Regions from separate parts of the Exiguobacterium artemiae 7-3 genome, predicted to be linked through region 1. Evidence: a T-box and tRNA genes for the amino acid it is inferred to sense, from the RefSeq annotation. Region 1 holds a T-box; the other holds one or more tRNA genes.
The links. The T-box of region 1 lies ahead of ileS (isoleucine--tRNA ligase). A T-box ahead of a tRNA ligase gene usually reads a tRNA of that ligase, here a tRNA-Ile.
Positions count from the first base shown of each region.

Region 2: it encodes a tRNA-Ile, which carries the amino acid that the T-box ahead of ileS (isoleucine--tRNA ligase) is inferred to sense. The anticodon was not compared.

Region 1 covers NZ_KK211190.1:1,097,558-1,119,129, reverse strand. Annotated here, with positions in the region: gene pyrE (orotate phosphoribosyltransferase) at 1-94, opposite strand, end outside; gene pyrF (orotidine-5'-phosphate decarboxylase) at 91-789, opposite strand; gene P402_RS0106555 (dihydroorotate dehydrogenase) at 764-1,693, opposite strand; gene P402_RS0106550 (dihydroorotate dehydrogenase electron transfer subunit) at 1,690-2,421, opposite strand; gene carB (carbamoyl-phosphate synthase large subunit) at 2,418-5,630, opposite strand; gene P402_RS0106540 (carbamoyl phosphate synthase small subunit) at 5,623-6,711, opposite strand; gene P402_RS0106535 (dihydroorotase) at 6,704-7,975, opposite strand; gene P402_RS0106530 (aspartate carbamoyltransferase catalytic subunit) at 7,977-8,876, opposite strand; gene P402_RS0106525 (uracil-xanthine permease family protein) at 9,015-10,331, opposite strand; gene pyrR (bifunctional pyr operon transcriptional regulator/uracil phosphoribosyltransferase PyrR) at 10,383-10,913, opposite strand; gene P402_RS0106515 (RluA family pseudouridine synthase) at 11,157-12,080, opposite strand; gene lspA (signal peptidase II) at 12,081-12,554, opposite strand; gene ileS (isoleucine--tRNA ligase) at 12,627-15,362, opposite strand; T-box leader at 15,421-15,649, opposite strand; gene P402_RS0106500 (DivIVA domain-containing protein) at 15,650-16,171, opposite strand; gene P402_RS0106495 (YlmH family RNA-binding protein) at 16,198-16,971, opposite strand; gene P402_RS0106490 (YggT family protein) at 16,971-17,243, opposite strand; gene P402_RS0106485 (cell division protein SepF) at 17,246-17,569, opposite strand; gene P402_RS0106480 (YggS family pyridoxal phosphate-dependent enzyme) at 17,771-18,442, opposite strand; gene pgeF (peptidoglycan editing factor PgeF) at 18,429-19,205, opposite strand; gene ftsZ (cell division protein FtsZ) at 19,288-20,445, opposite strand; gene ftsA (cell division protein FtsA) at 20,485-21,572, opposite strand, start outside.
Region 2 covers NZ_KK211190.1:252,334-259,877, reverse strand. Annotated here, with positions in the region: rRNA gene P402_RS0102360 (16S ribosomal RNA) at 1,198-2,759, opposite strand; tRNA gene P402_RS0102350 (tRNA-Ala) at 2,891-2,963, opposite strand; tRNA gene P402_RS0102345 (tRNA-Ile) at 2,983-3,059, opposite strand; tRNA gene P402_RS0102340 (tRNA-Arg) at 3,079-3,155, opposite strand; tRNA gene P402_RS0102335 (tRNA-Leu) at 3,160-3,245, opposite strand; tRNA gene P402_RS0102330 (tRNA-Lys) at 3,276-3,351, opposite strand; tRNA gene P402_RS0102325 (tRNA-Gln) at 3,358-3,429, opposite strand; tRNA gene P402_RS0102320 (tRNA-Asp) at 3,434-3,509, opposite strand; tRNA gene P402_RS0102315 (tRNA-Val) at 3,543-3,618, opposite strand; tRNA gene P402_RS0102310 (tRNA-Glu) at 3,623-3,697, opposite strand; tRNA gene P402_RS0102305 (tRNA-Ser) at 3,747-3,838, opposite strand; tRNA gene P402_RS0102300 (tRNA-Asn) at 3,847-3,921, opposite strand; gene P402_RS0102295 (SprT family protein) at 4,071-4,511, opposite strand; gene P402_RS0102290 (Tex family protein) at 4,508-6,628, opposite strand; gene sigB (RNA polymerase sigma factor SigB) at 6,695-7,492, opposite strand; gene rsbW (anti-sigma B factor RsbW) at 7,458-7,544, opposite strand, start outside.

The DNA of each region.
Region 1 (21,572 bases):
TGGGTGACCGTAACCCGCTCGCCCACGTATACGGTGTCGTCGGTGCTAACGTGACCGCTTCGATTTCGAGTAAAGCTTTTGCTAGTTGATTCATGATGTGATCCCCTTCCATTCTGAGAGTAATGCTTCATAGACAACTTTCGGATTCTCTGCCTGTGTGATGGCACGTCCGATGACGAGATCCGTTGCCCCGTTTCGCCCGGCGTCCGTCACGGTCGCAATCCGTTTTTGATCATTTGCTGCCGTCCCGTTTGGCCGGATTCCCGGCGTGACCAGTTGGAATCCGGGTTGACAGATGGTCTTGATGTGTGTCGTATCGAGAGCGGAACACACGACTCCGTCAAGACCGGACTGTTCGGCTTCGCGGGCATAATGCGCAACTACCTCGTCCATCGTGTGTGGAATCATCAGGTCGGTCAACATCGCTTGATCAGTCGATGTCAGCTGTGTGACGGCAATTAACCGTGTATCGGCCGACGTCTCGCGTAATCCTGCAAGGGCCGCCTGCATCATTGTTTTTCCACCTGCTGCGTGGACGTTCGTCAGTTCAACACCGAGTTGACCAATGATCCGCATCGTCCGCCGGGCCGTTTCTGGAATATCATGGACTTTTAAATCGAGAAAAACAGCATGTCCTTGTTTGACCAAATGCCGGACAAAAGCGGGACCTTCCGCATAATACAGCTCCATCCCGATTTTGACTGCCGGACGGTATGGTGCCAATTTTTCTAAAAATCGTTCGACTTGGTTGGCTGACTCAAAATCAAGCGCGATGTAAAGTTGCTCCATATGCTTTCCCCCTGATGTCCAAAATGTGTTCAATGCCTAACTCGTCCATTCGTTTCGGCAATGCCGTTATCAGTTCCTGACAAATGAACGGATTCACGAAATTAGCCGTTCCGATTGCTACCGCTGACGCGCCTGCGTAAATCATCTCGAGTACATCATCCACTTCCATGACGCCTCCCATCCCGATAATCGGAATCGAGACGACTTGGGCGACATCGTGAATCATCCGAATGGCAACCGGTTTGATGGCTGGTCCGGACAATCCGCCGATCCGGTTAGCCAAAATCGGTTGACCGGTCCGAACGTCGATCCGCATCCCGACAAGTGTATTGATCATCGTCAGTCCATCCGCACCCGCCTGTTCAACTGCTTGGGCCATCTCAACAATCGACGTGACATTCGGAGATAATTTGACATAGACCGGTTTTTCGGAAACCGCTTTGACGCGCCGTGTCAGCTCAGCCGCCATCTTCGGATCCGTTCCGAACTGCAACCCGCCGGACTTGACGTTTGGACAGGAGATGTTCAACTCGATTGCTTTAACGACCGGATCCCGGCTGATCCGTCTTGTGACTTCCTCATATTCTTCTGGTGTCGAGCCGGCCACGTTCGCAATGATTTCTGTATCAAACTGACTGAGAAACGGTAATTTCTGTGCGATGATTCCGTCGACACCTGGATTTTGTAAACCGATCGCATTCAGCATGCCCATACCGCTCTCTGCAACCCGCGGCGTCGGATTGCCATACCGCTCTTCTCCGGTCGCCGCTTTGATCATGATGCCGCCAAGCATCGATAAATCGTACAGTTTGGCAAACTCTTCACCGAATCCGAAACATCCGGACGCCGGAATGATCGGATTTTTTAAATGCAGACCGGGCAAGACCACTTGCAGACGGTTCATAGGATCACCTCTTCTGCCCGAAAGACCGGACCATCGGAACAGGTTTTGACATAATGTCCGTCAGGTGTCGGACAGACACAAGCGAAACAGGCGCCAATGCCGCACCCCATCCGGTTTTCAATCGATAAAAACTTATGTTCGATTGGAACCTGTTGAATCGAGCGTAACATCGGTTCCGGTCCACAGGCGAACAGTGTATCGAACCGGTTGCTGTCGAGCGCGGCGGTCACGAATCCTTGGATTCCCGCTGTCCCATCGATGGTCGTCACGGTCGTCGGACCAAGTTTTCGAAACTCGTCTTCATAAAAGACACTGTCTGCTGTATCGAATCCCAAAATCGCTTCGCAGGCAATTCCCCGTTCAACCAATCGGCGCATCGTATAATAAAGCGGCGGAACCCCTATGCCTCCCCCGACTAAAACAATTTTGGCATCACGCGCAACATGTTCGACCGGAAACCCGTTTCCGAGTGGACCGAGCGCATCGATTTGATCCCCTGCCCGAAGACGCGCCAGTTCTTTTGTACCTTGACCGATTTCCTTGAACAAAAACGTGATTAAATCTCCTTCGACGTTAGCGATTGAGATCGGGCGACGTAATAACGGACCGACCCGTAAATGCATGAACCGACCTGGTTCGATGGACGTCGCATCAGGGCGGCGACAGACTAATTCTGTCGCGCCTGAAGCAATTTGTCGTCGTGTCACGACCGTCAAGAGTTGAATCATCGAGTCACCGCCTTTTTCATATAGTCGAACGGTTGAATGGCGCTGGCTTCAAAGGACAGACTTTCAATGACCCGTAACAAGGCTTCGGCTGTATCAAGAGATGTCAGGCAGACGACATTATTTTCTGCTGCCGCCCGGCGAATGATGAAGCCGTCTTTCGTGACTTGCGAATCCCGACTCATTGTATTGATGACGTATTCGACTTCCGCTTTTTCAATCCACTCGAGCATCGATCCTTGTTCCGAACCGAGCTTACCGACGACTTGGACACGCAGACCGTTCTCCGCCAAGACACTGGCAGTTCCCGCCGTGGCGAGGAGTGTAAAGCCGAGTGCTGTAAAGCGTTTGGCGAGATCCAGCATTTCCTGTTTATCCTGATCGGCAACCGTCAGCAAGACCCGACCGTGTTCCGGAATCGCCATACCGGATGCAAGCAAACCTTTATAAAGTGCTTTTTCAAGTGTCCGGTCCGTTCCAATGACTTCTCCGGTCGATTTCATCTCCGGTCCGAGCGACGGGTCGACTTCCTTCAGCTTCGCAAACGAGAAGACCGGCACTTTAACAGAGACCAGTTCTTCTTCCGGTAAAACGCCACTCGTCAATCCGTAAGACGCAAGCGTATCCCCTAAGATGACATTCGTCGCGAGGCGCGCAACCGGTAAGCCCGTGACTTTTGAGATGAACGGGACGGTACGGCTTGCCCGCGGATTGACTTCGAGCACATACAGTTCTCCGTCTGCAAAGACGAATTGGATATTAAGCAATCCTTTGATCCGGAAGGCTTTGGCAATCCGTGTCGTATAATCGACAATCAAATCCTTGATTGCTTGCGGTACCCGTTGCGGCGGATAAACCCCGATGGAATCCCCGGAGTGGACGCCGGCCCGTTCGATATGTTCCATGATGCCCGGAATGACAACATCTTCTCCGTCACAAATCGCATCCACCTCAAGTTCCATTCCAGTCAAATAACGGTCAACGAGAACCGGACGTTCCGGCGAGGCAATCACGGCATGTTTCATATAATGTTCGAGTTCCTGTTGTCCATACACAATCTCCATCGCGCGTCCACCAAGGACATACGACGGGCGGACGAGAACCGGGTATCCGAGTTCGCTTGCCGCGTCTGTCGCTTCAGCTACCGTGACGGCAGTTTTCCCCGGAGGTTGCGGAATTTCAAGCTGTGTCAGGGCTGCTTCAAACTGTTTCCGGTCTTCTGCCCGGTCGAGATCCTCTAGCGCCGTTCCAAGGATTTTCACCCCTTCCGCTTCCAGCGATTCAGCTAAATTGATTGCCGTCTGTCCGCCGAACTGCACGATGACCCCGATTGGCTTCTCATTTCGGATGACTTCGAGTACATCTTCCGTCGTCAAGGGTTCAAAGTACAATCGGTCGGAAATCGAGAAATCAGTTGAGACCGTCTCCGGGTTATTGTTGACGATGATGGCTTCATATCCCGCTTCACGAATCGCTTGAATCGAGTGGACCGTTGCATAATCAAACTCCACCCCTTGCCCGATCCGGATCGGTCCGGAACCGAGGACGAGAATCGACGGCCGTGTCGTTGGTGCCGCTTCGTTTTCAACTTCGTACGTACCGTAGTAATACGGTGTGTCGGATGCAAATTCCGCTGCACACGTATCAACCATTTTATAGACCGGATGCAGTCCTGCTTCGTTGCGGATAGACCGCACAGCTGTCTCGGTTTGTTGCGTGATCCGGGCGAGCATTTGGTCACTGAAGCCATAACGTTTGGCATGACGCAGGCGTTCCTGTGTCAATCCGTTCTTGACGATATCTTGTTCAATTCGGTGGATGTGATGCAGTTTTTCTAAGAATAACCGGTCGATGCTTGTCCATTCGTGCAGCTGTTCGACGGTATAACCACGTTCGATGCCCGCATAGAGGGCAAACAATCGTTCATCCGTCGCTTTTATGATATGACGGTGCAGATCAGCTTCATTCATTTCGGCAAAACGTGTCATGTGTAAATCGGATTGGCCGATTTCAAGTGAACGGACGGCTTTCAACAAGGCTTCCTCCATCGTCCGTCCCATGGCCATGACTTCGCCCGTCGCTTTCATCTGCGTCCCGAGGGTCCGGTCAGCTGATTCAAACTTATCAAACGGCCACCGTGGAATCTTGGCGACAACATAGTCGAGTGCCGGTTCGAACGAAGCAAAACTTGTTTCCGTAATCGGATTCTTCAACTCGGACAGGGCATACCCGACGGCAATTTTAGCAGCCAGTTTGGCAATCGGATATCCCGTCGCTTTCGAAGCCAGTGCCGAAGAACGGGAGACGCGCGGATTCACTTCGATGACATAATACGTGAAGCTGACCGGATCGAGTGCGAACTGAATGTTGCATCCGCCTTCAATTCCGAGTGCACGAATGATATCGAGTGATACATTACGCATCATCTGATAATCGCGGTCAGATAATGTTTGTGTCGGGGCAAAGACGATCGAATCACCTGTATGGACACCAACCGGATCAAAGTTTTCCATCGCGCAGACGATGATTGCCTGGTTCGTCGCATCACGCATGACTTCAAATTCGACTTCTTTCATCCCGGCGATTGATTTTTCAAGTAAAACTTGTGTCGCCGGGCTGGCTTTGAGTCCGCCTTCAACAATCCGGATGAACTCATCCATCGTTTCAGCGATGCCGCCACCGGTTCCGCCGAGTGTGTACGCTGGTCGAATGATGATCGGAAGACCGATTTTCGCACAAAACTGTTCGGCTTCTTCGACCGTATGCACGATCTCACTTTCCGGAACGCCATGTCCGAGTCTGAACATCAATTTTCTGAACAAATCACGATCTTCCGCTTCCTCGATCGCCGTCAGTTTCGTTCCGAGCAGTTCAACGTCATATTCGGCAAGAACACCCAACCGATCCAGTTCAACAGCGAGATTCAGTCCCGTTTGTCCGCCGAGAGTGGCAAGTAACGCATCGGGACGCTCTTTCCGGATGATCCGGGAAACAAACTCTGCTTGTAACGGTTCGATGTACACGCGGTCCGCTACTGTCGGATCCGTCATGATGGTCGCTGGATTGGAGTTAACGAGAACCACTTCGTACCCTTCCTCTTTTAAGGCTTGGCAGGCTTGTGTTCCGGCATAATCAAATTCTGCCGCTTGTCCGATGACGATTGGACCGGATCCGATAACGAGAATCTTTTGAATATCTTGACGTTTAGGCATGAGAGACCTCCTGTTGGTTCGTGATTTCTGTTAAAAATTGATCAAATAAATCATTGGCATCCATCGGTCCGGGAGAAGCTTCCGGATGATATTGGACGGAAAAGACGGGGTGGGTCGTATGCCGGATTCCTTCGACAGTCCCATCATTGATTGCTCGGTGTGTCAGTTTGAGATTCATCCCGGCCAGCGACTGTTCTTCAACGGCGTAACCATGATTTTGTGACGTGATACTGACTTGTCCCGTTTGAAGATCTTCGACCGGATGGTTTGCTCCCCGGTGACCAAACGGTAACTTAAACGTATCTGCCCCATGCGCTAAGGCGATCAATTGATGACCGAGACAGATTCCGAAGATGACGACTTGACCGGTCAGTTCCTGAATTAAGGGAATCGCGGTCGGGACATCTTTTGGATTTCCAGGACCGTTCGACAACATGACACCGTCCGGTACGTAACGCAGGACATCCTTCGCCGTCACGTCGTGCGGGACGACGACGACTTCACATCCGCGTCGGACGAGCTCCCGGATAATCCCGAGTTTGGCACCGAAATCAACCAAGACGATCCGTGGGCCGGCACCCGGGATGACATAGGCGCGTTCCGTCGAAGCCCGTTTGACCTGATCGGTCGCAAGCGTCATCTGTTGAATCCGTTCCAGTTGCTCGGACAAATCGTACGCGCCATCCACGAGCAGTCCCCGCATAACCCCCTTTGAACGCAGGTGACGGGTTAACTGACGGGTATCGATTCCCGTTAAACCGGGAATATTGAATTCTTCTAGAGCCGTTGCAAGAGACGTCTGGGAGCGGAAGTTCGATGGGGTATGACAGACTTCCCGGACGATCAGTGCTTTCGCAAGCGGACGGGTCGTTTCATAGTCATCGCGGTTCATGCCGTAGTTGCCGATCAATGGATTGGTTAAGACAATCATTTGATCACAGTAGGAAGGATCGGATAACATCTCTTGATACCCGGTCATGCCTGTTTGGAAGACCACCTCCCCCATTGTCACCTCGCTCGAACCAAACGCTTCTCCTTCAAAAACCATTCCATCCTCTAAAATCAACGTCCGTTTAGACATGTGTCATTTCCCCCTTAAATACAATTTCTCCACCGACGAGCGTCAATACCGGATAACCCGTCAACTGTTCACCACGAAACGGTGTATTTTTTCCTTTCGACAGAAACTGATCCGGTTCGACCGTCCGAACTGTTTCTAAATCGAGTAAGACTAAATCGGCAGGTGCTCCGACTTCGATTCGTCCAAATGGTAAGTCAAACAAGTCAGCGGGTTTACGCGACATCCAATCCAGTAACTGGTCAAGCGTGAAGATGCCCGGTTCAACCAATTTCGTATACAGCAAAGGAAATGCCGTCTCAAATCCTGTAATCCCGAACGGTGCACGCTCAATCCCGAGTGCTTTTTCCTCTGCTGCATGCGGGGCATGGTCGGTTGCGATACAATCAATCGTTCCGTCCAGCAGACCTTCAAGCAACGCTTGGCGATCCGCTTCGCTCCGAAGTGGGGGGTTCATCTTGAAGTTTGGATCGCGTCCCATGATATCGTCCTCCGTCAACACAAGATGATGTGGCGTGACTTCCGCCGTTACCCGAATACCTGCCCGTTTTGCATCCCGGATTACCCGGACGGACTCCTTCGTCGAGACATGACAGACATGATAATGACATCCGGTCGCTTCCGCAATCAAGACATCCCGGGCGATATGAATACTTTCTGCCAGTGACGGAATCCCTTGTAATCCTTCTCGTCGGCTGTATGTCCCTTCATGGACACAACCTGCCTTAAGCGAATCATCTTCACAATGGGCGATGATACTTTTATTGACGGCGGCGGCGCATGTCATCGCTTCCCGCATGACAGCGGCACTTTGGACACCAACTCCGTCATCCGTAAAAGCAAAGGCATCGGTCAGTTGTTCAAATGCGACGAGTTCCTGCCCTAGCTGATTTTTTGAAATCGCCGCATAAGGGAAAACACGGACAGATGCCGTCTCTTCAATCTTTTTAAAGAGGGCGTCAAGCGTCTCTCGGTCATCCGGAACCGGACGCGTATTCGGCATCGGACAAATCGTCGTAAATCCGCCTGCTGCCGCTGCTGCCGTTCCTGTTGCAATCGTCTCTTTATGTTCGCCGCCCGGTTCGCGTAAATGAACGTGAATATCCACAAAACCCGGTGCAACAGTGTAACCTTTGGCATTAATCACTTGATCCGTCTCGATTGGTGTCGCATCGAGCTCCGTAAAGACACCCTCTTCGATGCGAATACTCGACTCTTGCCGTTCCCCATTTTTATACCATGTTGCATGATCAATTCGAATTGCCATCTTATCTCGTCTCCTTTGTCGTTGAGGTCTCAAAAGCCCGTTCTAAAATCGCCATCCGTGCAAACACACCGTTTGTCATCTGATCAAAGATACGCGATTGCGGATGTTCGACCAGTTCTTCGGCAATTTCGACGCCCCGGTTGACCGGTGCGGGATGTAACACAATTGCGTCCGGTCGAATCCATTTCATTCGTTCCTCCGTCAACCCGTACCGTTCGTGATACTCGTCTGCTGCAAACGAATGCTTATCCACGTGCCGTTCATGTTGGACCCGAAGCAGCATGATGATGTCACTGGTTGCCACTGCCTCATCCATCTCCCGGTAAGTGATTCCCATCGTCTCATCAAACCATTCCCTTGGTCCGGAACCGATGACGGTCGCTCCTAAACGTTGTAAGACTTGCGCATTGGACCGTGCGACCCGGCTATGCCGGAGATCACCACAGATGACAATCGTTTTTCCGCTGACATGACCATACTCCTCGTACATCGTCATCAAATCCAGTAATGACTGTGAGGGATGCTGTCCGCTACCGTCCCCGGCGTTGATGATCGGAATCGACAACTGCTGTTGTAACTGTTCGTAATAACCGGTATCTCCATGACGGATGACGAGTGCATCGACTCCGATTGCCTGTAACGTCTTACATGTATCGAGTAACGTTTCACCTTTTTGAACGGATGAGGTTGCTGTCTCAAACGGCAGGACGTGAAGTCCGAGATGATATTCTGCCATGTCAAACGAACATTTAGTCCGTGTCGAATGTTCGAAAAACAAATTAGCGACGGTTTTCGTCGGCAGCGGTTGGACGGGTGCGCCTTGTTTCAGTTGCAGTCCCCGCTTTATCAATCGTTCGATTTCATTTGTCGATAGCTCGTCAAGACTCGTAAAATGGCCAATCCGTTGTCGTGTCTGCATGTTTTCCTCTCCTTTGGGCCGCAAAAAAGCGCACCTTCTGATGTGAAGGTGCGCTGAAGAAGACAGATGTCGCCATCTGTTTCTGAAGGGCCTCCACTTTATCGTTCTCTCTGGAACGTCTTAAAAGTCGTTAGCTGCTCGTTTCGGTTGTGGTGTTTCTTGTTCGTGTTCTGCGACTTCGATACTCGTTTTTGGCAAGACCAGATTCAGGAGGACACCCAAAATCGTTGCTAATGCCATGCCTTCGAGCGAGAAGTTGCCGATTTTCAAGGCAGCTCCGCCGATTCCGATGACGAGGATGACAGCAGTGATTGTCAGGTTGCGTTTATCTGCAAGATCAACTTTACTTTCAACGAGTGTCCGCAGACCGTTCGAAGCGATGACGCCGAACAGCAGGATACTGATGCCACCCATGACAGGTGTCGGAATCGTTTTGATGAACCCTTCGACATAGCCGAGGAATCCGAAGCTGATGGCAAGAACGGCTGCGCCTCCGAGGACAAACACACTGTATACACGGGTAATGGCCATGACGCCGTTGTTTTCACCGTACGTCGTCACCGGTGGACCGCCGAGCATTGAGGCAATCGTCTTCGCCAATCCGTCTCCGAGAACCGTCCGGTGCATCCCCGGATCAAGAAGCGTCTCGCGCCCGATAATCCGTGATGTCACTTTTTGTTCTCCGATGTGTTCTGTCAATGTGACCAGTGTGACTGGGACGATGAGCGCAAGTGCGGCCCAGTTCAAAGTTGGTGAGTAATCTAGGAATGGTACCGTAAAGTTCGGAATTTGGAAAAAGCTCGCTTGTTTCAGTGACGTGAAGTCGACGATTCCCGCAGCGACGGCGACAAGATATCCCGTCAGAATACCGAACAGGATCGGCACTGTACTCCACATCCCTTTGAAGTACGTCATCGCAAGCAAGGTCACAGCAAGTGTCGTCAAGGCGACAAGTAGGAATGTACCGCTGTACTTCCCATCCGCCCCGTTCATCGCCATGTTGACGGCCGTTGGAGCAAGCGATAATCCGATGACCATGATGACAGGTCCGATGACGACCGGTGGCAAGAGTTTCATCAGCCAACCGACACCAGTATACGTGATGACGAGAGAAACGATTCCGTAGACCAGCCCTGCGACCATTCCGCCGACAAGCGCATCTTCCACTCCCCAGCGTTCACTGACGGCAATGATCGGAACGATATAAGCAAAACTTGAACCTAAGTACGTCGGGACTTTAAAGCGTGTGACGGCGAGGAAAATCAAAGTGCCGACTCCGCTTGCGACGAGGGCAACGGATGTGTTTAATCCCGTCAATAACGGAACAAGGACCGTCGCGCCAAACATCGCGAAGACATGTTGAAGGCTGAGCATCAGCCACTGGAGGGGGTGTTTTGGCCGTTCTTGTACATCAAGAATCGCTGTGTGGGTTTTCATAAGGATAACTCCCTTTCTGGTCTCTCTGGACCACGTTAAAGGTATTTGTGTTTAACGTTTGATAAATACTTGATCGGCGTCATCGACTTCAGATAAGGCGACGACAACTTGTTCTTCACGTGATGTCGGGACATTCTTGCCGATGAAATCTGGTCGAATCGGAAGTTCCCGGTGTCCCCGGTCGACGAGGACAGCAAGTTGAATCATACTCGGACGACCGTGATCAACGAGTGCATCCATTGCGGCACGGACGGTGCGTCCGGTGTATAGGACATCATCCACCAGGACGATGATTTTTCCTGTCACCGTCTCCGGCATGTCCGTACCTTTGATTTCCGGCTCGAGACTTTTTTTCGATAAGTCATCGCGGTACATTGAGATGTCAACGACACCGAGCAGGACCGGCTTACCTTCAATCTCCTCAATCCGGCGGGCCAGACGGCGGGCGAGTGTCTCCCCGCGTGTCTTGATGCCGACGATCATCAGTTGATCAATTCCTTTGTTACGTTCGATGATTTCATGGGCGATGCGTGTCAGCGCCCGACTGATTGCTGCTTCATCTAAAATGACGGATGGTTTCATCACTTGCTCCTTTCTGCAAAAAAAACCTCCTGCGTAAAGTCGCAGGAGGTTGTTGAAGACAATAAGTGTGGGCAGCTCACGCTACACGTATCTACACAAATGAAATGTCTCCCTTTCGTAGCCTCTCCGGACTCGTTTAAAGGTGTACTATGGGTAGGATCGTCAACGCGGACGACCGGTTGTTTGAGGCAGATGTCTCGCATCGCTCTCTAGGTGATACTCTACCGTTTTATTAGAAAAACGTCAAGACTCTAATTCAAGTTTTTTCAACTGACTAATCTCGAACGTCATCTCTTCCGGCAACGGTGCCTCGAAATGTAACATCTCACCAGTCCGCGGATGCTTGAATCCAAGAACAGCAGCATGAAGCGCTTGACCGTTCATTTTCATCGTTTTCCGTGGTCCGTATTTCGGATCTCCGGCAAGCGGGAAACCGATGTAACGCATGTGGACACGAATTTGGTGCGTCCGTCCTGTCTCGAGCTTACATTCAACGACAGTGAACCCTTCGTAACGGTCAAGGACACGGAAATGCGTCACAGCCGCTTTCGAGTTTTTATCCGTCACAGTCATCCGTTGACGGTCATTTTTGTCACGGCCAACCGGTGCTTCAATTGTTCCCAGTTCATGCGGAATCTCGCCGTGGACAAGCGCGATGTACAGACGCTCTGTCGTCTTGTCTTTCAATTGCTGTGCCAGTGATTCATGGGCCAAATCATTTTTAGCGACCATCAAGAGACCTGATGTGTCTTTATCGATTCGGTGGACAATTCCCGGACGTTTGACGCCATTAATGCCGGACAAATCCTGGCAGTGATGGAGCAACGCATTGACGAGTGTTCCGGATACGTGACCCGCTGCCGGATGCACGACCATACCTTTAGGTTTATTGATGACAATGACGTCACTGTCTTCATACACGACATCCAGCGGGATATCTTCCGGTAAAACTTCAAGCTCGACTGCTTCTGGAATCCGGACAAGGATTTCTTCCGTGCCGGACATCTTATAGTTCGGTTTGACGATTCGTCCGTCGACTTCGACATGACCGGCTTTTAACCAATCCTGGACTTGTGACCGTGACCAATCTTGTTGTTCTGCTAACCATTTATCAATTCGACCGGTAGCACCATTGGCTTTAACAGCCCATTCATTTTGTTCATTCATTTAATCAATCGTTCCCTTCTTAGTCAAACGCTCTTCAAACATGACGCTGATCAGCATCAGAATAACCCCAAACGTCAAACTGACGTCTGCCACATTAAATATCGGGAAATTATACCCGAACGGATAAAAATGAAAAAAGTCGACGACTTCTCCACGTGCCATCCGGTCGATGAAATTCCCGACCGCTCCGCCGAGTAATAAGGCGACGCTCCAAGCAAATACTTTGTTTTTTGTGCCTTCTTTGTAAAGAAAATAAATCAGCCCAATGACGACGACCAGCGTGATGACGAAGAAAAATCCAAACTTCCCTTCAAGCATCCCCCAGGCAGCGCCACGATTCCGGTATGAATTTAAATAAAAGAAATTGGGAATGATCTCAATCGCTTGACCAATCGTCATCTGTTGGACGACGATCCATTTCGTCAATTGATCCACTCCGACGAGTACAGCAGCAATCGCTAAGTAAAGCCACATTCTTTTTTCCTCCACATCCAAAAATAATGAGGGACCGCTACGAAGTCGCCGTAGCTGCCCCTCCCTGATTCATTATAAAGAATTGACGACTTCAGTACAACGTGGGCAAAGTGTCGGATGAGCCGGATCTTGTCCAAGCTCAGTCGAATATGTCCAACAGCGTTCACATTTTTCGCCGTCTGCTTTGAGAACGGTGATACCTGTCGTCCCATATGATTTCTCCGCCGAAGCGACGAACTCAATCTGTGAAACCTGCAACAACTGCTCAAGATGATCGATTGTCGCAAGCAATGCTTTCGTTTCGTCATTTGGTGCCAATTCTAATTTCGCTTCCAGCGTTTTCCCGACAAGTTTCTCAGCACGTGCTTCTTCCAGTGCTTTCAAGACATCATCACGGAAGACAAGGAAACTGTTCCATTTCGCAATCAGCGTAAGACCCTCTTCCGTTACTTCCGGTGCTTCCGGAAGATCCGTCAGGAAGATACTTGCCGTCTCGACGCCAGGAACGAATTCCCATGCTTCGTCTGCTGTATGCGGTAAGACCGGTGCCATCAGTTGTAACAATGTGACGACCGTATCGTACATGACCGTTTGAACGGCACGACGCGCTGGTGCATCTTCTTTTTCGATGTACAAGATATCCTTCGTGTAATCGAGATAGAACGAAGACAAGTCCAAGACACAGAAGTTATGCAATAACTGGTACACGGCCATGAAGTCATAGGCGTCATACGCTGCTTTTACTTTGCCAACGAGTTGATCCAGTTTCGTCCGCATGAAGCGATCCGATTCCGGCAAGTCAGCAAACGCAACTCGATGCGCTGTATGATCAAACTGATCCAGGTTTCCAAGCAAGAACCGAACCGTATTGCGGATTTTCCGGTATGATTCTGATACTTGTTTAAAGTTGTCCATCGAGGCACGGACGTCCGATTGATAATCGACAGAAGCGACCCAGAGACGAAGAATTTCCGCTCCGAACTGTTGCATGATTTGGATTGGGGCAATCGTATTTCCGATTGATTTCGACATCTTCCGGCCTTGACCGTCAAGGACGAACCCGTGACTGACGACGGCTTTGTATGGTGCTTTCCCTGTCGTTGCGACAGCTGTCGAAAGGGACGAATTGAACCATCCGCGGTATTGGTCAGAACCTTCTAGATACAAGTCAGCTGGACGCTCAAGTTCCGGACGTGTAGCAAGAACACCGGCATGTGATGATCCGGAATCGAACCAGACATCCATGATATCCGTTTCTTTTTTGAAGATCCCGTTCGGACTTGCCGGATGCGTGAATCCTTCCGGTAACAAATCAACGGCTTCCCGTTCATACCAGACGTTTGATCCGTGTGCAGCGAACAGATTCGCGATATGGTCGATTGTTTCCGGTGTGACGATTTCCGTACCATCTTCTGCATAGAAGATCGGCAACGGGACACCCCACGCGCGTTGACGGGAAATGACCCAGTCGCCACGGTCTTTGAACATGTTGTGAAGACGTGTTTCGCCCCACTCCGGCACCCACTGGACTTCTTTGATTTCGTCGAGGATTTCAGCCCGGAAATCTTTGATCGAAGCGAACCACTGTGGTGTCGCCCGGAAGATAACTGGTTTTTTCGTCCGCCAGTCATGCGGGTACGAGTGTTTGATGAATGACAGTTTTAATAAAGCACCGGCTTCTTCCAATGCCACACCAATTTCTTTGTTGGCATCTTCATAGAATAATCCTTCAAAACCAGGAGCTTCTGCCGTCATGACCCCTTTGTCGTCAACCGGACAAAGGATATCCAGACCGTAAGCTTGACCGATTCTGAAGTCATCTTCCCCGTGTCCAGGTGCTGTATGAACGACACCCGTCGCTTCTGCCGTGACGTGATCGCCGAGCATGACAAGTGATTCCCGGTCATAGAGTGGATGTTTCGCTTTGATGTACTCAAAGTCGGCCCCGTTGAAGATACGACCCACCGTAGCATCTTCCCAGCCCAATGCCTCGATGACTTCCGGTACGAGTGTCTCGGCCACGATATAGCCTTTTCCTTCGTGTTCGATCCGTGCATAGGTCAACTCGCCACTGACTGAGATTCCGAGGTTTGCCGGAATTGTCCAAGGTGTTGTTGTCCAGATGACGAAATGATCCGTCGGCTCCAAGATATTTTTTCCGTCCATGACCTGGAACGCTACGTAGATGGCAGCAGAACGTTTATCCTGGTATTCGATTTCGGCTTCTGCAAGAGCCGATTCCGATGACGGCGACCAGTATACCGGTTTTTTCCCTTTATAGATATATCCTTTATTGGCCATATCGCCGAACAAACGAATTTGTGCTGCTTCGAATTCCGGTTGCAACGTGATATATGGATTGTCATAGTCACCGAGAACACCAAGGCGCTTGAATTGTTCACGTTGATGATCAACTTGCTCGAGTGCATATTTCGCACACAGTTCACGGAATTCTGCGACCGACATCGATTTCCGGTCGACACCCGCTTTTTGAAGAGCCGTCTCGATTGGAAGTCCGTGTGTGTCCCAACCCGGTACGTACGGAGAACGGAATCCGTTCATTGATTTGTAACGGACGACGATGTCTTTTAAGACTTTATTTAATCCGTGCCCCATATGGATGTCCCCGTTTGCATAGGGAGGACCGTCGTGTAGAATGAATGCCGGTTTCCCAGCATTTTTTTCTTGAACTGCTTCATATAGATTCATCTCGTTCCAACGTGCCTGCATATCTGGTTCACGTTTCGGTAAGTTTCCTCGCATTAGAAATTCCGTCTTCATCATCAATAACGTATCTTTGTATTCCATCTGGCATTCCCTCACTTGTCTGTATTTTACGTACAAAAAAAAGCCAAGCTCATCCCCTGATAGGGACGAATTTGGCTTGAACTCGCGGTACCACCCTACTAGCAATCCTAACAAACAGATTACCACTTAAGAGCCCGATAACGGAGGCGAAACGGCGGAGCTTACTGAAAACATTCAGTCCCGCACTCAAAGGGGATATCTTTTTTCATTCTCTGATCGGGCTCGCACCAGTCCCCGATTCGCTGACAGTATCCTGATAAAAGACGTGTCCTTCTCATTGATTTAGCTTATATGACATCGTCGTCATTATACGCAACTGCAGGAATCTCGTCAAGCGCACCCCGGGTCGAACTGTCGAATGCATCCCAGTCATGACTCGTCAACAATTCCATCTGTGCATCAATCAACACTTTGAAACGATTCCGGTACAGTTCGATTTTTTTACGCATCTGTTCAACTTCGAAATCGGTCCGTTGTGCTCGACGTTGTGCCGCATCTTGTAATTGTTCAGCTTCTCGTTCCGCTTGTTTGACGATCAAGCTCGCTTCTTTCGTCGCATTGGCTTTGACTTCTTCTGCCGCTTCTTGTGCCACAATGATGGACTTGTTTAATGTTTCTTCCATCGAGCTGAAGTAATCGACACGAGACTGCATATTTTGAATGACTTCTTGCTGTTGACGGTTTTCACGGAGCAACAATTCAAAATCTTTGATGACTTGATCAAGAAATTCATTGACCTCATCTTCGTCATAGCCGCGAAACTTCCGTGTAAATTCCTTATTGTGAATATCAAGTGGCGTCAATGGCATGATGAAATCCTCCCTCAGCTTGTTGGTTATCCTTTTAGCAGACCGTATTGCAATTTAATCCGATCCCGTTTTGTTGAGCCGAGTACGGCGATCAACTTGACACGTCCTGTTCCACGAAGTGAGAGTAAGTCGCCTTCCTCCAATAAAAAACTTGGATCTTCGACGATTTTATAATTCACTTTGCTTTCACCTTGTTTAATCAGGCTTTGCGCTTTTTGTCTTGAAAAACCAAGGATTTCACTGACAACCGTATCAAAACGGAGCGAACTGACGAAGCCCAGTTCTTCTTGCCATTCTTGATCCTTAATCTTCAACTGTTCTTCTGAATCCACGAGCGACAACCGAATCTTTGTTTTTCCCGCACGATCGACATTTGCTTCGATATAAGAAGCTACTTCTTTCGCAACGGCAAATTGAACGAGTTGATCCTGGATGACGACGTCACCGAATTTCCCGCGCTTTAATCCGACATTCAGCAATGTGCCTGTCACCTGGCGATGCGAGAGCTCCACGAATTTAGTGGGATAATGGATACGATAAATGGCAATATCAAAATCGTTGGCATCAAGATCGTAATAATCAGGGGCAATAAGCGCACGCTGTCGTTCGGCGCCTTCAAAACCGCCCTCAAAAAAGAGGGCGCATTTTGTTCCGACGAGTTCTCGGGTAATCTGTTGTTCGCGCGGATCCAGAAAATCTGTCACTTTAAACGTATAGGTCGCTTCGACATGGTCGATCCAATTCAAGACGAGATCGACAAACTCCCGCTCATGTCCGCGATAATGATCATAGACACTCATTACAAGAAGATCGCTCTGATACCTGACTGTGCGAGATTAAGCACAAGAAAGGCAACGATAGGTGAAATGTCAAGCATACCTCCGATGGGCGGGATAATCCGTCGGAATGGTGCGAGGAAAGGTTCGACTAACATCGCTAGAACTTGACCGAATCGTGATTCACGTGCATTCGGGAACCACGATAATAAAATATAGGCAATCATGACGTAGCTGTAGTATTGAAGTAACGTGCTGAGTGTACGACCGATTGCGTACATGACTTGCGAATCCATGCTTACCACCCCTTATGGTTGATATCATCTTCACCGAGCAGATTTGAAATACTTCCAGCCAGCTCGACGTTGTTCGGTACACAGAGGAGTGTGTTTTGACTGATTGTCGTAATCGTTCCATCAAGAGCAAACACGACACCTGATAAGAAATTGATCATTTGGCGCGATTGATCTTTAGACATCCGTTGCATGTTCACGATGACAGCCCGATTTTGACGAAGGTGTTCGCCAATTTCCTGTGCTTCGTTAAACACACGCGGCTCACTGAGAATGACTTGTGATTTTGTCTTTTTTGTATGAATGGGTACGATGTTCGATTGTCTCACATGGTCCTCCTTTTGAGTAACACTCGGGGTAGATTCCTCGTAATACTCATCATATTCTTGCTGTGATGCACCTCTACCTTTATTTATTGTAGCATCATTTTCATATTCGAGTTCATCTAAATCGTCTGTGTTACCGAGAAATAGATTTTGCATTTTTGATTTGAATCCCATATCGATTCTCCTTCCGTATATCTAGACCATTTATGATTGGACTAAAGTTGTTCCGATTCGGACATATGTCGCACCTTCTTCAATGGCAATCTGATAGTCTGATGACATGCCCATTGATAACTCCGTACACGGTGCGTGCGGTAAATGGCGGGCCGCCACTTCATCCCGCAGCACACGAAGCGAGTGAAAGACCGAACGGAGCAGTTGCTCGTCCTCCGTCAACGGAGCCATCGTCATCAACCCGATCACACGGACCATCGGATATTGCCCCACTTCATGTAAAAATGAATGGACATCTCCCGGATCAATTCCTTGCTTTGATTCTTCACCGGAGACATTGACTTGAATAAAACAATCGACTGGCCGTTTCGCACGTTTATTGATTTCTTCCGCCAAATGTAACCGGTCCAAGGAATGTAACACATCAATCCGATCAATGATTTGTCGGACTTTACGAGTCTGCAACGTTCCGATGAAATGCCATTCACATGCCTCACGCCCTAAGACCGTTTGTTTGTCGGTCAGCCCTTCCGGACGATTCTCACCAAGTGCCGTTATACCCGCTTCAAGCAGCTCCGCTGCCACTTCACTTGACACTGATTTCGTCACGCCAATCAATTGTACCTGCTTTTTTTGATCGGTCTTTTCATACGCCTGTTTCATGTTTTGTCGGACATGTTGTACATTTTCAGAAATTGACATCGAGAGACTCCTTTACAATCAAACTGGCAAACCGTCCACCATGGTCTCCATGACGATATGAGAAATAGTCTTCCGCCTGGCAGTTCGTACAGATTCCTGTATCGAGCACATCGCCGACACCACTACGCTCGGCTAACATGGCATTCGTTTTTTGAAGGGATAACATGGCTTTCCCGTCTTCTTTCTTGATGTAAGGAGACTCTTCAAGACCTAGTTGATCCACCGCTTCAAGAACCGGTCCATCGACTTCATAACAACATTCACGAATCGACGGACCGATGACCATCTGAATCGAAGAACGGTCGGCACCCGCTTGTTCCATCTTTGTCAGTGTGGCTTCTACGATGTTAGCGACTGTTCCGCGCCAACCGGCGTGAACGTTTGCAATGATACCTGTCCGCGGATCACAGAAAAGGAGCGGCACACAGTCAGCAAACAGCATCATCAATAAAACATTTGAATCTGTCGTCACCAGTCCGTCTGTTCCCTTGATTGCTGTTTCGTAATCAGAGGCTCCACGACCCGACTCCAGTGTCGTCACCTGCTCTACATGATTGCCGTGCACTTGTTCAGCCCAAACTGAGTTTTCAAGAGATAACTCCAGTTGTCGGACGATGACTTCACGATTTTTGATGACGCCTTCCGGATCATCCTTAACGTGCAGTCCTAAGTTACCCTTGCCATGAGGTGCTGAGAACTTTGTCGTAAACGCTGCACGAACAGTTCCTGTCGGCGTATCCCATTTTATCCATTGACCAAACATCTCATCCCATCCTTTTTTAAAAAAAGAGGTGTCGCTTACGCGACACCTCTTGATCTAGCAGTCGTGTCCCTGGAATATCGGATTAACGATTATTCCGGCGAAGGAAAGAAGGAATATCCATCGTCTCTTCGACATCTGACCCTTTTGCTGATTCTTGGTTCGAGCTAATAGGTGTCTCTTCGACTTGCGGTTTAGGTTCTTCAGCTACCGGTGATGGCGCTGCTTGCTTTTTCTTGAGCAAGTTTTTCATCATCTCTTGTGCTGATGGGATTTCAAAATCGAGTGGTTCGTTTTCGAATTCCGTTGCGATGACCGTAACAATGATTTCGTCTTCCAGGTTGTCATTGATGACTGATCCGAAGATCAAGTTGACTTCCTCATCCGCAGCGCTTTGGACGATTTGAGCTGCTTCCGTTACTTCATAAAGGCTCAAGTTTGCACTACCGGTGATGTTCATCAAGACGCCTTTTGCCCCTTCGATCGATGTTTCAAGCAATGGACTCGAAATCGCTTTTTTCGCAGCTTCCGTTGCACGGTGTTCGCCGGTTGCGACACCAACACCCATCAATGCTGAACCTTTTTCCGTCATGATCGTTTTAACATCCGCGAAGTCCAAGTTGATGAGACCAGGAACGGCGATTAAGTCCGTAATCCCTTGTACACCTTGACGAAGAACGTTATCGGCTTCTTTGAATGCTTCAAGCATCGGCGTGTTACGATCGACGATTTCAAGCAATTTATCATTCGGGATGACGATGAGTGTATCGACTTTTTCTTTAAAGTTCTGCACGCCTGAAACAGCATGTTGCATCCGTTTACGGCCTTCGAACATGAAAGGTTTTGTCACGACACCTACTGTCAATGCACCGATTTCTTTAGAAATTTCTGCGATGACCGGTGCAGCACCTGTTCCGGTACCTCCACCCATTCCTGCTGTTACGAAAACCATATCGGCACCAGACAAAATTTCTGTCAACTGTTCGCGGCTTTCTTCGGCAGCTTTTTTACCGATTTCCGGATTTGCTCCGGCACCAAGACCACGTGTTAATTTTGCTCCGAGTTGAAGTTTTACATCTGCCTGTGACATGTTTAATGCTTGTGCATCCGTATTGACAGCGATGAATTCTACGCCTTGGACACCATGTTCAATCATTCGGTTGACAGCGTTTGATCCACCGCCACCTACTCCGATGACTTTGATTTTAGCTACTTGGTCCATCATTTCATCAAAATGCAACATAAAAGGGGCCCCCTATTTTTTTTACTGATAATTTTTTATTTAGCCGAAAAATTTCTCAAAGAAACTACTGAATGACTTTCGCTCTTTTGGAGGCTGTTCCTTCTGTGGTCGCTCTTCGCGTACTGAAGGTTGGGAAGGATGTGCAAGTAATTCCTCTTGCTCACGGCCTTGTGCGGCTATTCCCTTTTCGTCCGCACGGTCAAACCCTGACTTCGAAACGGCACTGCGTGATAGAACATATCGTAACATCCCAGCAGCGACAGCATACTTCGGATGACGAATCCCTAAGCTGGCTGGTTGATACACGTTCACGCTTTGCTTAAAGATTCGCTTACCGAGCTGGTCAATTCCTGGTAAGGAAGAACTACCACCACAAAGAATGATTCCGCTGTTCATTTGTGCATACCCAGCTTGTGTCATCCGCTTCTGAATCATTTCGAAAATCTCTTCCAGACGGGCTTCAAGGACAAAGCCAATCTCCGTCTGTGGTTCGAAACGGTGTTCCCCGTTGATTGTCACGTATGAGACTTTTTCTTCTGGATCACCTAAAGCTTCCAACGCGACGCCATATTCTTCTTTGGCTAGTTTCGCATCTTGATATTTACAATTCATTTTATACGTCAAATCGCGTGTCAGATGATCTCCACCGTACGCAAGTGTCGTTGAGTAAACTAGATCGTTTTTTTCGTAAATTGAAAGAGTGGTCGTTTCATGTCCGATATCAACGATCCCGACACCCAGTTCTAATTCATCAATCGAAGCTGCGATTCGTGAGACGGCTAAGCTTTCCAGCACATACCCCGCAAGTTCTAAACCAGCTCGTTCGATGGAACGTTTGATGCTATGTAGAATCGTCTTCGCTCCGATAATCAGCTTCCCTGTCACTTCTAAACGATAACCGATCATGCCACGTGGATCCGTGATCTCCGTCTGCTGATCGACAGTAAACGTTTTAGGTAACACATCGACAACACTCAATTCGTTTGGAATCCGCATCACCATGGCTGAGTGAAGAACATCTTTCACGTCGTCATCTGTGATTTCGTTGTCTTCCCCTTTGATTGATGTCATCCCTTGGCAATCCTTGACTTGGATGTGTTCACCGGAAATTGCTACATATACTTCAC
Region 2 (7,544 bases), 850 kb from region 1:
TGTTTCCCTCTTGACTACGGATCTTATCACTCGCAGTCTGACTCCCGAGTATAAGTTGCCGGCATTCGGAGTTTAACTGAATTCGGTAACCCTGTGGGGGCCCCTAGTCCAATCAGTGCTCTACCTCCGGAACTCTCAACCTCGAGGCTAGCCCTAAAGCTATTTCGGGGAGAACCAGCTATCTCCAGGTTCGATTGGCATTTCACCGCTACCCACACCTCATCCCCGCACTTTTCAACGTGCGTGGGTTCGGACCTCCAGTCAGTGTTACCTGACCTTCATCCTGGACATGGGTAGATCACCTGGTTTCGGGTCTACGACAACGCACTATGGCGCCCTATTCAGACTCGCTTTCGCTACGGCTCCGCCTCATCAGCTTAACCTCGCGCGCTATCGTAACTCGCCGGTTCATTCTACAAAAGGCACGCCATCACCCATTAACGGGCTCTGACTACTTGTAGGCATACGGTTTCAGGATCTATTTCACTCCCCTTCCGGGGTGCTTTTCACCTTTCCCTCACGGTACTGGTTCACTATCGGTCACTAGGGAGTATTTAGCCTTGGGAGATGGTCCTCCCGGATTCCGACGGGGTTTCACGTGTCCCGCCGTACTCAGGATCCACTCTGGAGGGAAAACAGTTTCAGCTACAGGGCTGTCACCTTCTTCGGCCGACCTTTCCAGGTCGTTCACCTACTGTCTTCCTTTTTGACTCCGTATAGAGTGTCCTACAACCCCGGAGAGCATGCTCTCCGGTTTGGGCTGTTCCCGTTTCGCTCGCCGCTACTCAGGGAATCGCATTTGCTTTCTCTTCCTCCGGGTACTTAGATGTTTCAGTTCCCCGGGTCTGCCTCACGCTACACTATGTATTCATGTAACATGTCCCATCCCATTACGGATGGTGGGTTCCCCCATTCGGAAATCCTCGGATCAAAGCATACTTACTGCTCCCCGAAGCATATCGCTGTTCGTCGCGTCCTTCATCGGCTCCTAGTGCCAAGGCATCCACCGTACGCCCTTCATACCTTGATCTAGCATTTTGGTATTCTAAGAACACACGTCTAATGACATGGTTATAAAAAGTTTGATGTCTTGTTGATGTCTTCAGTTTTCAAGGTGCGAGTGTCTCTATCGAGACTAGAGAGACGAGCTCTCAAAACTGAACGATGGGCATGTCCCGTAAGGGACGTTTTCCTTAGAAAGGAGGTGATCCAGCCGCACCTTCCGATACGGCTACCTTGTTACGACTTCACCCCAATCATCTACCCCACCTTCGACGGCTGGCTCCTTGCGGTTACCTCACCGGCTTCGGGTGTTGCAAACTCTCGTGGTGTGACGGGCGGTGTGTACAAGACCCGGGAACGTATTCACCGCAGTATGCTGACCTGCGATTACTAGCGATTCCGACTTCATGCAGGCGAGTTGCAGCCTGCAATCCGAACTGGGAACGGCTTTCTGGGATTGGCTCCACCTCGCGGTCTCGCTGCCCTTTGTACCGTCCATTGTAGCACGTGTGTAGCCCAACTCATAAGGGGCATGATGATTTGACGTCATCCCCACCTTCCTCCGGTTTGTCACCGGCAGTCTCCCTAGAGTGCCCAACTGAATGCTGGCAACTAAGGATAGGGGTTGCGCTCGTTGCGGGACTTAACCCAACATCTCACGACACGAGCTGACGACAACCATGCACCACCTGTCACCCTTGTCCCCGAAGGGGAAACTTGATCTCTCAAGCGGTCAAGGGGATGTCAAGAGTTGGTAAGGTTCTTCGCGTTGCTTCGAATTAAACCACATGCTCCACCGCTTGTGCGGGTCCCCGTCAATTCCTTTGAGTTTCAGCCTTGCGGCCGTACTCCCCAGGCGGAGTGCTTAATGCGTTAGCTTCAGCACTGAGGGGCGGAAACCCCCCAACACCTAGCACTCATCGTTTACGGCGTGGACTACCAGGGTATCTAATCCTGTTTGCTCCCCACGCTTTCGCGCCTCAGCGTCAGTTACAGACCAAAGAGTCGCCTTCGCCACTGGTGTTCCTCCACATCTCTACGCATTTCACCGCTACACATGGAATTCCACTCTTCTCTTCTGTACTCAAGCCTTCCAGTTTCCAATGACCCTCCCCGGTTGAGCCGGGGGCTTTCACATCAGACTTAAAAGGCCGCCTGCGCGCGCTTTACGCCCAATAATTCCGGACAACGCTTGCCACCTACGTATTACCGCGGCTGCTGGCACGTAGTTAGCCGTGGCTTTCTCGCAAGGTACCGTCAAGGTACGAGCATTACCTCTCGTACTTGTTCTTCCCTTACAACAGAGTTTTACGATCCGAAAACCTTCATCACTCACGCGGCGTTGCTCCATCAGACTTTCGTCCATTGTGGAAGATTCCCTACTGCTGCCTCCCGTAGGAGTCTGGGCCGTGTCTCAGTCCCAGTGTGGCCGATCACCCTCTCAGGTCGGCTATGCATCGTCGCCTTGGTGGGCCATTACCCCACCAACTAGCTAATGCACCGCAAGGCCATCCCAAGGTGACGCCGGAGCGCCTTTCATCATCAGACCATGCGGTCTGAAGAACTATTCGGTATTAGCTCCGATTTCTCGGAGTTATCCCAATCCTTGGGGCAGGTTCCTTACGTGTTACTCACCCGTCCGCCGCTCATTCCCCTCACTTCCCTCCGAAGAGTTCCGTGAGCTTCCTGCGCTCGACTTGCATGTATTAGGCACGCCGCCAGCGTTCGTCCTGAGCCAGGATCAAACTCTCCATAAAGTGTTTGACTTGCTCGTTTTTGTGACCGAAGTCACGTTGACGAAGCTTGCGCTTCATTCATTGTTTGTATCCGAAGATACGTTTTTTGCCTCATCGTTCAGTTTTCAAAGTTCGTCATAAAGATAAACAAATGGAGCCTAGCGGGATCGAACCGCTGACCTCCTGCGTGCAAGGCAGGCGCTCTCCCAGCTGAGCTAAGGCCCCATGAGATTATAAAATTGAATGGTGGGCCTAAGTGGACTCGAACCACCGACCTCACGCTTATCAGGCGTGCGCTCTAACCAGCTGAGCTATAGGCCCGTCAAAAGCAAACAAAATATGGTGCACCCTGAGAGATTCGAACTCCCGACCCCTTGATTCGTAGTCAAGTACTCTATCCAGCTGAGCTAAGGGTGCGATATGGTGCGGTCGAGAGGACTTGAACCTCCACAGTGTTGCCACCACTAGGCCCTCAACCTAGCGCGTCTACCATTCCGCCACGACCGCAAATATAAAGTTAGGAATTAAAAAATAAAATGGTGTGTCATGCAGGATTCGAACCTGCGACCCTCTGATTAAAAGTCAGATGCTCTACCAACTGAGCTAATGACACGAAAAACTGGGCTGGAAGGGATCGAACCTTCGCATGCTGGAATCAAAATCCAGTGCCTTACCACTTGGCCACAGCCCAAAAATGGCGGTCCTGACGGGATTCGAACCCGCGATCTCCTGCGTGACAGGCAGGCATGTTAACCGCTACACCACAGGACCACATTTTTGTGAAACTTAAGTATGAAATTAAAATGGTGGAGGATGACGGGATCGAACCGCCGACCCTCTGCTTGTAAGGCAGATGCTCTCCCAGCTGAGCTAATCCTCCGAAATGGTGACCCGTACGGGAATCGAACCCGTGATACCGCCGTGAAAGGGCGGTGTCTTAACCGCTTGACCAACGGGCCATTTAAAAACTGATAACTATTCTCAAGTAACAAATTCACATAAGAGGTCTGGCGGAGATGGAGGGATTCGAACCCTCGCACCAGTTTCCCGGCCTACACCCTTAGCAGGGGCGCCCCTTATAGCCACTTGGGTACATCTCCAAAAATAATGGCTCCGCAAGTAGGATTTGAACCTACGACCTACCGGTTAACAGCCGGTTGCTCTACCACTGAGCTATTGCGGAACGTGACGTTCGTTTCAGAACACTTTTCTATATTAGCAACTTTCTTTCTCTTCGTCAATGCTTTTTTAAAAAAGTTTTTAGTGACGAGAAGTTGTTTAGTTGCGGTCGTTTTGACGACTTCTATAATTTATCATGCTCCGAAATGAACGTCAACTACTTTTGTAAAAAATCTTTCCACGACATCGTCCGCAACGGTATCGTTCCGGATTCATCTTTCTTTTTCTTCTATATAATGTCCCGCATTTCTCACACTCATAAAGATGATTCTTTTTTTCCGTTTCTTCCAGACGCGGACTGTAGCGCAGTCCTCCGTATCGTTGTAGCCACTCTTTAAAATCCTGATCCTGGTGCCGATGTCCCATTCCGCGTAAGTGTAAATGGTAGTGGCACAGCTCATGAATGACGATTCCACGAAAGATATGACGGTCGACTAAATAGCTCCGATTGAAATCCAAATGATGATCCGTCAGAAAATAACGTCCACCAGTCGTCCGTAAGCGATTGTTAAAAAGTGCAATATGTCTAAAAGGTAAAGCAAACACGTCGAGCGAGAGTTGCTCGACGTATTGCTGCAACTCTTCGTTCGTCATGACGGACTGACCATCGTCAGACCGATCCGTCCTCGTTCCGGTTCGACACTCGTTACCCAAACGGTTACGATATCACCTACTGCAATGACATCAAGCGGATGTTTGACCCGTTTTTTACTGAGCTTCGAGATGTGGACAAGACCACTCTCCTTCACACCAATATCAACGAAAGCACCAAAGTCGAGCACATTGCGGACCGTCCCCTGGAACTCCATTCCGACTTGAATCATATCCAGCGATAAGACATCTTGACGCAGTAACGGCTTATCGAGCGCTTCCCGCGGATCCCGTTCTGGACGCTGCAATGCTTCAATGATGTCTCGTAATGTCGGCTCACCGACTTCAAGCAATTGAGCTGTGTCCGGTACGGATAATTCTCCGAGTCGAGTCCGTAAGTTTTCCGTTCCAACGCTCTGCAACGGCAAATCCAGTTGCTTAAACAAGGACTCAACGGTTTTATACTGTTCCGGGTGAATCGGTGTCCGATCAAGCGGATGACTGCCTTCCGGGATGCGCAAGAAGCCGGCTGCCTGTTCATATGCTTTTGCTCCTAAACGCGGGACTTTCAACAATTCTTTCCGGGAGGCGAAAGCCCCCAGTTCCGAGCGGCGTTCGACAATCTTTTTAGCTGTTGCTTTCGTAATCCCTGCGACGTAACCGAGCAATGACTCCGAGGCCGTATTGACGTCGACACCCACTTGGTTAACGACTGTCTCGACGACGAAATCGAGTGTTTCTTTTAACTTCGTCTGTGTGACATCATGTTGGTACTGTCCGACACCCACGGATTGTGGGTCCACTTTGACGAGCTCCGCCAATGGATCCTGCAAGCGTCGTGCAATCGAGATGGCTGACCGTTGCTCGACTTGTAAATCCGGAAACTCAGTGCGGGCAATTTCTGACGCCGAATAGATACTCGCCCCTGCCTCATCGACAATCGTAAAGGCAATTTGATCATGTCCTTTAATCCAGTCGGCGACAAAGGATTCCGTCTCGCGGGAAGCCGTCCCGTTTCCGATCGCAATCAATTCGATCCCGTACCGGTTTACTAGTTTCGTTAAGACTTGGCGTGCCTCATGTGCTTTTTGTTCCGACATCGTCAGATAGACGACACCCACTTCTTTTACTTCTCCTGTCGGATCAATCACTGCCCACTTACATCCGGTCCGGTACGCAGGATCAAGTCCTAACATCACTTTCCCTTTCATCGGTGGTTGCATATAGAGTTGTCGTAAGTTTTTTCCGAACACTTCAATCGCCTGGTTTTCTGCTTTATCGGTCAACTCATTCCGAAGTTCCCGTTCGATTGCCGGGAAAACTGATTTTTTATATCCCGTTTGGACGGCATCTTCGACCAACCGACGTTTTGGTTCTGCCAATCGGCTGAACGGCTTCAACAAGTATGGTAAAACATGTTGTTCTTCCAGGACGATTTTGACAGAAACGATTTTTAACGACTCGGCACGATTAATCGCTAAGATCCGATGTGGCACGATTTGCCGGATCCGTTCGCTGTACTCATAGTACTGGGCAAAGACACGTTTTTCGTCGACTGCGTCTTTTTTTAGTTTCGTGACGATATCTGCAAATCGGTAGGCTGTCTTCCGGATATGTTCCCGGACACTCGCCTGCTCGCCCCATTCTTCTGCTATGATGGCTTGTGCTCCAGCAATTGCCTCCCCTTCCGGATGCGCCGCTACATACTGGTTAAATTGTTGTTCGTCGTATGGTTTCGGTGAACGTAAAAAGTCAGAGAACGGGGTTAATCCCGCTTCACGGGCAATTTCTGCTTTTGTTCTCCGCTTCGGACGAAACGGTAAGTATAAGTCTTCAATTTGTTGTAATGTCGTGGCTCCATTCAAACTGTGTTTTAACTCAGACGTCAAAACACCCTGCTCTTCGATTTTCCGCAGGACATCTTCTCGTTTCGTTTCAAGTTGTGTGATGCTTTTATGGCGATCGAGGATTGCTTTGATTTCGACCTCATCGAGTTCACCGGTTTGTTCTTTACGGTATCTGGCGATAAACGGAATTGTTCCTCCGTCTTCCGTCAATTGTAAAACGGCTTTAACTTGTGCTGGTCTGATGTTCAATTCTGTTGCGATTCTCTTCTCCATTTTCCTCACCTCTCTGTTATTATACCGAAGAATCGATGGGACACAAAAAAGACCGATGCTTCCGCATCAGTCTTTTGAAAATACTTCGTTCGGTTCTACTTTGATGGCTTCCCGTAATTTTTGCAACGCACGACGCTGAAGACGCGACACATGCATTTGCGAAATTCCAAGGAGCTCTCCGGTTTCTTTTTGACTCATGTTGCGGTAATAGGCACATTCTAAAATCGAACGTTCCCGGTCAGTCAAAACAGCAAATGCTTTTTCGAGAATCAGCTTTTGATCCACCGAATCATATCCGTTTTCCTGGTTACCGACGAGGTCAAGTAATGTGACCGTACTGCCTTCTTGATCGGCTTCGATCGAACTGTCGACAGAAAGGGCTTGATAACTTTTACCCATCTCAAGTGTCTCGAGAACTTCCTCTTCCGATACTTCCAGACGAGCTGCAATTTCATCGATACGCGGTGAACGTTGCAATTCTGTCGTCAGTTCTTCGACGGCTTTCTTGATTTTCGGTCCAAGCTCCTTGATACGACGTGGAACGTGAACGCTCCATGTCTTATCACGGATAAACCGTTTGATTTCACCAATGATGGTCGGAACGGCAAACGATTCAAAACTACGACCGAACTCTTTATCAAAACGACGAAGAGCGGCAAGCAGGCCAATCATCCCGACTTGGACGAGGTCATCATGAATCGGACGGCCACGTGAGAACTTACGGGCAAGCGCCTCTACAAGATCGGAATACCGGGCAAGTAAAGCAGCATGAACTTCTTCATCTTGATCATCTTGTTGGTACAGGTCAATTAGACGAAGGACTTCATCGTCACTGTGATGGCGTTGTTGAGACTTTGCTGGCACTTTGACCCACCTCATCTCTATTCATATATTTTGTCATATGGACAGTGACGCC